Regions from separate parts of the Gracilibacillus phocaeensis genome, predicted to be linked through region 1. Evidence: predicted binding sites of a transcription regulator. Region 1 holds the regulator's gene; each other region holds the start of a gene.

Region 1 (2,214 bases):
GATATTCTTCAACGATAGAGACAATTTGCAGCACCATAGAATCTCCCTCTGATAATTGGAGTTCGCCGTGATGCGACAAAGAATAGATCGTTACATTTAATTTGGTTAACTGATGTAATAAAGCGATCTTAGTATTCCCTCTTCCAAGTCTTGTTTCATCCTGAATTAACAGGGTGTCTGCCTGACCATTTTGAAAGACAGACAGCATTGCAAATACGCCTTCGCGTTCAATATCATATCCGCTCTGTTTTTCCTTGATTGTTCGGTAAATAGAAATATGGTGATTGACTGCAAACTCTTCTAGTTCTTCTTGTTGTCGTTGAATGGAGCTTTCTTGCGTCTCTTTCTCCGTACTGACTCGGCAATATATAATGGCTGTTCTCATATTGATTCCCCATTTTAGATATTATTTACTGCTGCAATATAGAAAAAAATAATAGCAAAAACAAAAGATAATAAATAAAAGAAATCCACTTTTGTCATATTCTTTAGCATGTTATTTCCCTCCTTAGAACTTTTGTTCGTAATTTCATTATACAGGAACAAACGTTCATGTCAACACTTTTTTCGAACGAATGTTTGTCAGATTTATTTTCCTGTGTTATACTATGATTATTAAATATTACGTCTAAGGGGTGAAAGTTATGACAAACCTATCAAAGCGGCAAGAAGATATTCTGGAATATATTAAAGAGCAAGTGGAATTAAAAGGTTATCCGCCTTCTGTGAGAGAAATTGGGGAAGCAGTAGGATTAGCATCGAGTTCTACAGTACATGGACACTTAGCAAGATTGGAGAAGAAGGGCTATATAAGGCGTGATCCTACTAAGCCAAGAGCCATTGAAATACTACAGCAGGAAGGTGAATGGGATGTTCCTAAAATGGAACCCACCTTTGCACCTGTCATTGGGAAAGTTACGGCTGGGCTGCCTATTACTGCAGTAGAGAATATCGAAGAGTATATTCCAATACCACAAAGTGATTTGCAAGGAAATTCCACATTATTTGTGTTAATAATTGAAGGGGACAGTATGATCGAAGCAGGGATTTTAAATGGGGACAAGGTCATTGTCAAACAACAAAACACTGCAGAAAACGGGGATATCATAGTAGCTATGACAGAAGAAACAGAAGCAACTGTCAAACGATTTTTTAAAGAAAAAAATCATATTCGCCTGCAGCCAGAAAACGCTACAATGGAACCTTTAATTTACGATAATGTTTCCATTTTGGGAAAAGTAATCGGCTTATACCGCAGCCTGTAATCCAACCGTCTTATTTGGTGGAGAACTGAATAAGACGATTGTTAACCAAAAAGACCATCTGCAATGACATCCATAAAGTACCTAAGCCGCACAATAAGGAAATCTTGTAAAGAGAGGGTGTTTTGCAGATTGACAGCACCTCTATCCTTTTTAAGAGGTGCTTATCTCGCTATCCGTAAATAATTCCTAGAGAGTATAGAAAAACAACAATAATCGTCACAGGCGCCAACCAGCGAATAACACCAAACCATAATTGAAATACTCCTTCACCGAAGTGATTTCCAAAGAAAAATTCTTGATGTACTAAATCACGATCCATCTTAAACCCAACAAATAAGGCGATAAAAAGACATCCTCCTGGCAACATGATATTACTTACCAGAAAATCGCTGGCATCAAATATGCTTTTTTGAAAAATGATCAAGTCAGCTAACACATTAGAAGACAAGGCAGCAGGGATCCCTGCTATAAAAACGAAAAATCCGGCGATCCATGCAATCGACTTACGTGAAGAAGAGGTTTTTTCTGAAATAGCAGAGGTAATAATCTCCAACATGCTGAATGAGGAGGTCAACACAGCAAATAAAAATAATAATAAAAATAAAGTTAAAAACAGCTCTCCAAACAGCATTTGCGAAAAAGCCTCTGGTAAAACAATAAATAATAAACTTGGTCCTTCCGCAGGTTCTAAACCAAAGGCAAAAACAACTGGAAAAATAGCTAAACCAGCTAGAAAGGATACCAGGATGTTCATCATAGATACAGATGTCGCTGAATGACTTAAGCTAATATTTTTTTGTAAATAAGAGCTGTAAGTCACCATCACTGAAATACCAACTGCCAGCGAGAAAAAAGCATGCCCTAAGGCGTTCAATATATTTTCACCATTTAATTTGCTGAAATCCGGCTGTAAAAAGAAACGAATACCTTCCATCGCTCCTTCAAAAGT
Region 2 (2,214 bases), on a different contig from region 1:
AACTTAGTGGTTAATTCAGAAATATTCATGTCGTTCTTCTCCTTTCATTTTTAACTTAATTAATTTAATTTATTAACTATATTGTAAGCGATTATCGATGGAGATACAAGGTGTATGAAGTAAATTAATTTATTGTGGTTTTTTACAGCCAAAAATTACTTTGGAAGAATTCACTTAAAACAAAATGTGTGTTACGTTGAGGCTGTAAGATTTATGTGAGGAAGGTGAAATGGAAAATAAATTTAGGGATGATTTTGTATGAAAAATAGTAGAATGATAAATATTATGGTAGCTCTATGTATAGCCTTACTATTCGTTATAAGAGCGATATACCCAGAGTTATTATCTGATTTAGCAACAATGCTCATTCTGACCGTTCTTTGTATACTCGCAATTTACACATCAGATGGCTTCCATCCTATTAATATCATGGCAGTAGCATTAGCTTTGATTTTCGGTTATATATATTTACTTTGGAGAACAACTAGATTCTTTATATACTGGCGTTACAGGAACAATTATTACAATAATTCTACTAATAATGTTGCTCTATAAGCCAAAAAAGAAGGTTGACATTTCTTGAGGATGGAGACTTCTTGGCTAAAATAAGTTAAAAGGTTTAGATCGATTTTAGTCTGTAATTTGGAACAACGAGTGGCATTTTAAAAGTCAAATCTTCATCAGAACGTACAAGATGTTTTTAGGATTTGGAAGACGTGCTTACTACGATTTTAACAAGACTATAGTTTGATGAAATAAAAAATAAATACAAACACTTGTTCTTTTTGGTGATAGATGCTATACTAGTTTTAGAACTTCACCACGATCCATTCTCCTATAACCTCGCAAAGGACGTGCTATAATGACCGTACTATCACTTGTTCGCGAAGCACCTCAGACCTACACCAAACATGACCAACTATTCAAATAATTGATCCACCACTTTTTTGAAGAATTTCTGGAGGTCTTTTTCCCTGATGTCTATGCTTATTTAGATTTTGCAACCATCAAGCCCCTCTCGGAAGAAGTATTTTCCGACTTGCATGATGGAGACGCCCGTCGCCTGGATATTGTCGTAGAAGCCAAGTTGAAGGAAAGCGATGCCGTTCTGATTATCCATGTCGAACCACAAAGTTACCAGCAATCGAATTTCCATGAACGCATGTTTCTTTATTTTAGCATGCTGTATAATAGGTATAGAAAACCAATTGTGCCGATTGCCGTTTTTAGTTACGAAGAGGATTGGGAATATGATCAATATACGATGGCTTTCCCTTTTCATCATGTGTTAACGTTTAATTATATGATCCTTCATTTGCGCAAAAAAGATTGGCGCGACTACATTCAGTCGGACAACCCAGCAGCGGCTGCCCTTCTGAGTAAAATGGGCTATTCTGAAGAAGAGAAGATAGAGGTGAAGAAAGAATTTCTGCGTATGCTGGTACGCATGAAACTGGATCCAGCCAAAGAACGCTTGATTTATGGCTTTTTTGAAAGCTATTTAACCCTAAATGAAGAAAAGGAGGAAGAACTAATGGAGGAAATCAAACGATCGGACGATGCCGAAAAGATTTTGGAGCTTCCTATTTCGTATGAGGAGAAAGGAAAGGAAATAGGGAAAAAAGAAGTCGCCATAGAAATGTTGGAGGAAGGATTTTCTTTAGATCTAATTTCAAGAATTACCGGTTTGGAAAAAGACGTAATCGAGGCGTTAAAAGAGGACCTCTAAATCATATTCCGATCTCGAAGTCCATATTGGTCTTGGGATAGGTCTAACAATATTTGCCGTTGTTCTTTTCTCTTGTTCTTATTCTGAACCCTTTTTCACTACTGATCAACCGAAAGCATTAGACATTGTAACAGTTGTGAAGGTATGAGGACACAAAGACTCGTTAAATGATTATAAAAAGATAAATCCAAAGTGTGTATATTTTTATGGAATCCTTTGCGTATTCATATAAACGTGGAAATGCCCTTTTCATGATAGCTTTAATTTTTTTTGTAAAGTAAAGCGGTGCTAATTGTTCATAATAACGAACAAACAAATTATGATGTTTCATATGTATTTCATGAATCCCACCTATCATTGCATAGTATAAAAAAGGGATAACATAGCGGTAAAAACCTATGTTATCCCTTGCTAACCCGTTATAATCTACTGTTGCTTAGCAGTCGTATACTGCTTACGTGCGATCTTAGCTGCTTCGACCATCT
Region 3 (2,214 bases), on a different contig from region 1:
TGATATACCCTTGCAGATTAGATAGGTTGAATAAAAAAGGCGGGAATTCCTTTTTCTTCTCGACTTGTTTATCTGTAATAATGGCTGGTTTGTCTGCAATAGCTTCGTTAATCGGCTCTAATAATTCTTTTTTCTTAAACTTCTCCGTTTTGTTTTCGCGATATATTCCTTCATATTCGTGGTTATTCACGGTCTGAAACGTTGCCGCCAGTTTAAAATAATCTTCTGGTTTGAAATTCTCTATCTCTTGATCGCGATCATAAATGATTTTTAAGGTGGGGAGGAGGACCCTGCCGATATTTAACGCACCGGATTTCCCTTGTTGATACTTTAAAGTGGCAACAGATGTCAGATTAATACCAATCACCCAATCGGCCCATTGTCTGCTGATTCCGGCATCGCGGAGTGGCTGCATCGAAGCGTTCGATTGGAGATTTTCCAAACCTCGAAGCACTTCCTTTTCTGTCCATTCATTCAAAAGCAGGCGGTACACGTTTGCTTTTGGTTTTGTTCCACCGCGATAGATAATGCTGTCTGCAATCAGTTGTCCTTCGCGGTCATCATCACATGCGGAAATAATCGCCTCCACATCGCTTCTCCTCATTAAAGACTGGATGATTTTTAATTGTTTGGCAGCACCGCCATCTGTTTTTGCTCGATTTCTTGGATTACTTTTCACTTTATATTTAAAGGCAGCAGGAATAAAAGGAAAGTAATCCATTTTCCAATGGCGCATCTTCCCATCGTAATCTTTGGCATCATAAAGCTCAACAAGATGACCAAATGCCCAAGTGATACAATAGTTCATTCCTTCAAAATAGCCATCTTTTTTTGTTTTAATGTTTAGCGCGTCGGCAATGTTTTTTGCGACGGATGGTTTTTCAGCTAGAATTAATCGAACTGTCATTTTCAATTCATCGCCTTTCTTTAGAACGATATCAGTTGGGAAGTTTCCAATAGAAACATTCGTTCGTTCCTGCTGTTATTATGTCATACATCATTCTTTTTTTCTAGTGTTTTTAGATAATGCATCTACTATATTTTTTTCGATCTCCTAGCAAACATTAAATGTTTTTTAATAATTATCGATTACAGTGTACTTATCCAAATTCATAGGAGGCGTGCATATCATGGAGAAATTACTGATTATGGTGTCGATTCTATCTTTTTTATTGGCGGCATCTTTGTTTATTGTAGAGCTGGTTAGAAATGGATGGAAAGACAGCAACTTTCGACCCGCCTTATGGATGTTTGTGGTTTATATAGTCAGCATTGTGGCATTTTTAATCATTTTTAATGTAGGAGGAAGATAAGGGATGGAATTACGGAATGTGCGTTACCAAACAGGGGAGACCAGGATCCTAAAAGGGATTGATCTTGAATTAGAAAAAGGAAAAATATATGGATTATTAGGCCCAAACGGGGTAGGAAAGACCACGTTATTTAAGGCATTATTAAACACCATTGATTACCAAGGCGATATTTTACCAGAAGTAGATCAGCTGAAAATTGGAAAATTAATTGAATATCCAGCCTTTTATCCTCAGCTTACTTGTGAGGAGAATCTACAACTCCACGCTTCTTATCTGAAGATAACTGCTAGTGAGGCTGGAATCGATGACTTATTAGAAATGGTCGACCTAGTAAATGCCCAAACGAAGAAATTCAAGGAATTATCAATGGGAATGAAACAGCGTCTTGGCGTGGCCAAGGCATTAATGGGGGATCCAGATTTATTGTTATTGGATGAGCCGACTAATGGCTTAGATCCAATGGGAATGAAGGAATTACGGCAGTTGATCGAACAAGAGATTAAAACCGAATCGAGAATTATTCTAATATCGAGTCATCATTTAAATGAAGTCGCTTTGGTTGCGGATACACTCATATTTATGCGACAAGGTGAAAAAATCTTAGAATTGGAAAATAGCGATAAGGAATATATCTATGGTCCGGTTCCATCCCAGTCAAATGCTATCGCAAACGAAATGACCATCTTAGCAGATAAAAAGAACCGTCAATATTTTCTGCTAAATAAAGCTGCGTACCATCGTATGACAGCTAACGATGAAGGTACCTATGAAAATACCGAGAAATTAACCTTGGAAGATGTATATATTCGACTGATGTCATCTGACCTAGTGGAGGTGAATCCAAATGATGAAGCTGATAAAGAATGAATGGATCAAAATGAAAAGTGAAAAAGTAACCTTA
Region 4 (2,214 bases), 710 kb from region 1:
TCAAGCAAGGTATATGGAGTAGAACCAGGTTCGCGTAAAGCCAAGTGCCGGGAATAGTTTTCGATACCGGAACAAAAGCCCATTTCCTCCATCATTTCCAGATCGTAATTGGTACGCTGCTCGATACGCTGTGCTTCCAATAGTTTATCCTCTTCGCGAAAACGGGCAAGCTGTTCATTCAATTCTTTTTTGATATTCTCCATCGCAATTTTTAATTTCTCTTCACGAGTAACGAAGTGGGAAGCTGGGAAGATCGCAATATGCTCACGATCCCCGATAATTTCTCCTGTTAAGGCATTCACTTCACGAATACGATCAATTTCATCACCAAAAAATTCCACACGGATACACTGCTCCTCCCTTGAAGCAGGGATAATCTCCACGGAATCTCCACGTACCCGAAAGGTACCACGCTGAAAGTCAATGTCATTACGTGCATATTGGATCGCAACTAATCCCCGTAGCAGTTCATCTCGATCCTTCTCCATACCTACTCTAAGAGACAGCACTTGACTGCGATATTCTTCTGGCGAACCTAAACCATATATACAAGACACACTGGCCACAATTAAGACATCATTACGTTCAAAAAGTGATGACGTAGCCGAGTGTCTGAGTTTATCTATTTCATCATTAATGCTGGCATCCTTTTCAATAAAGGTATCGGTCGAAGGTACATAGGCCTCTGGTTGATAATAATCATAGTAACTAACAAAATATTCGACGGCATTATCCGGAAAAAACTCCTTGAACTCACTATACAATTGACCTGCCAGCGTCTTATTATGGGCAATCACCAAGGTTGGGCGATTGACTTCCTTGACCACGTTACTAACAGTAAATGTCTTACCCGTACCGGTGGCTCCTAGCAACGTCTGGTGACGCTTTTTCTCTTCTAATCCCGTCACCAGCTCTTTAATCGCCCTTGGCTGATCGCCCTGTGGCTGGTATGGTGACTGTAGTGAAAAAGTATGCTGATCCATTCTGTCCCTCCGTTCTCTATCCTAGTAAATAGTATACACTACTTCTCAACAAAAAGCGAACAAATATTCGTTGATTATTGTATTTTTTATTTTCATGTTAGACGTTGATTCTCTCCATTATACCCAATTCCCTTTTATTGTGAAAAAGATAAGATTATTATTCCATTCAACGGCTATTACGTGGTCTGGATGAATGAACGAAAAACCCACATTAGCTGTGGGTTGTTTGATCATATTGATTGACCTCATATAAATCAATCAGCTCGATATCAGGGTGTTTATCAGTAAACCAGCGCAGGGCGAAATCATTTTTGAATAACACCAAAAAATCGCCTTCACGATCCTTCACTAACATATTTCGTTCATCAAATAAACTTGGGTCAACCTGTTCTGACCGAAGCCAACGTGGAATGCGGTCACCAATGGATTCTAGTAATACCTCCACGTTGTATTCATTTCTCATGCGGTGTTGGAATACATCATACTGCAATTGTCCAACAGCACCGATAATCATCGAGTCCATCGGATAACCGCGGAATAGTTGAATGGCCCCTTCTTGCACAAGCTGCTCGATCCCTTTTCTGAATTGTTTGGCCTTCATTACATTTTTTGCGGTAACACGTTGGAACATTTCAGGCGGAAACTGTGGCAGCTCATCATAGGACTCCTTCAATTTCCCTTCCAGAAGTGTATCACCAATACGATAAGAGCCTGGGTCATAAACGCCAATAATATCCCCGGCATAAGCCTCCTCCACGGTATCACGAGAAGAAGCAACAAATTGCTGCGTCTGTCCTAATCGAATCGACTTTCCGGTGCGGGCAAGTGTTACATTCATACCACGTTCAAACCTGCCGGAACAAACCCGTAAAAAGGCAATCCGATCACGGTGTTGTGGGTTCATATTCGCTTGAATCTTAAAAATAAACCCAGAAAAATCGGGATTGTCTGGACTAACTACAGCCTCCACCGTGCGACGAGGGCCTGGTGACGGTGCCATTTGAATAAAGGTATCAAAGAAGGTCTGCACACCAAATGGGGCCAACGCACTGCCGAAAAATACAGGTGTCTGATCCCCTGCTAATACACGTTCTAAAGAAAATTGATCCCCAGCTTCGTCCAATAACGCCAATTCTTCGACTGTCTCTTGATATGTCGGATCCTCAGACACGGCAAGTGAGCTAACCTCATCCATTGGAATATAGGATTCTTCCTCATTACCATTAAACTG

Evidence for each region. Region 1 encodes LexA, which represses DNA repair genes until DNA is damaged. Its sites were predicted from a motif close to CGAACATATGTTCG; they were not measured.
Region 2: the regulator LexA is predicted to act here: its motif matches at 770-783, upstream of E0E32_RS06825 (RpnC/YadD family protein).
Region 3: the regulator LexA is predicted to act here: its motif matches at 960-973, upstream of E0E32_RS17410 (type IA DNA topoisomerase).
Region 4: the regulator LexA is predicted to act here: its motif matches at 1,040-1,053, upstream of uvrB (excinuclease ABC subunit UvrB).

Annotation. Positions count from the first base shown of each region.
Region 1 covers NZ_LR131144.1:1,226,823-1,229,036, forward strand. Annotated here, with positions in the region: gene E0E32_RS13665 (YneB family resolvase-like protein) at 1-385, opposite strand, end outside; gene lexA (transcriptional repressor LexA) at 645-1,265, shown strand; gene E0E32_RS13675 (sodium-dependent transporter) at 1,435-2,214, opposite strand, start outside.
Region 2 covers NZ_LR131143.1:493,418-495,631, reverse strand. Annotated here, with positions in the region: gene E0E32_RS06830 (galactokinase) at 1-29, opposite strand, end outside; gene E0E32_RS06825 (RpnC/YadD family protein) at 932-1,729, shown strand; gene metE (5-methyltetrahydropteroyltriglutamate--homocysteine S-methyltransferase) at 2,156-2,214, opposite strand, start outside.
Region 3 covers NZ_LR131145.1:260,330-262,543, reverse strand. Annotated here, with positions in the region: gene E0E32_RS17410 (type IA DNA topoisomerase) at 1-907, opposite strand, end outside; gene E0E32_RS17405 (hypothetical protein) at 1,131-1,313, shown strand; gene E0E32_RS17400 (ABC transporter ATP-binding protein) at 1,317-2,180, shown strand; gene E0E32_RS17395 (ABC transporter permease) at 2,158-2,214, shown strand, end outside.
Region 4 covers NZ_LR131144.1:518,719-520,932, reverse strand. Annotated here, with positions in the region: gene uvrB (excinuclease ABC subunit UvrB) at 1-983, opposite strand, end outside; gene E0E32_RS10175 (peptide chain release factor 3) at 1,195-2,214, opposite strand, start outside.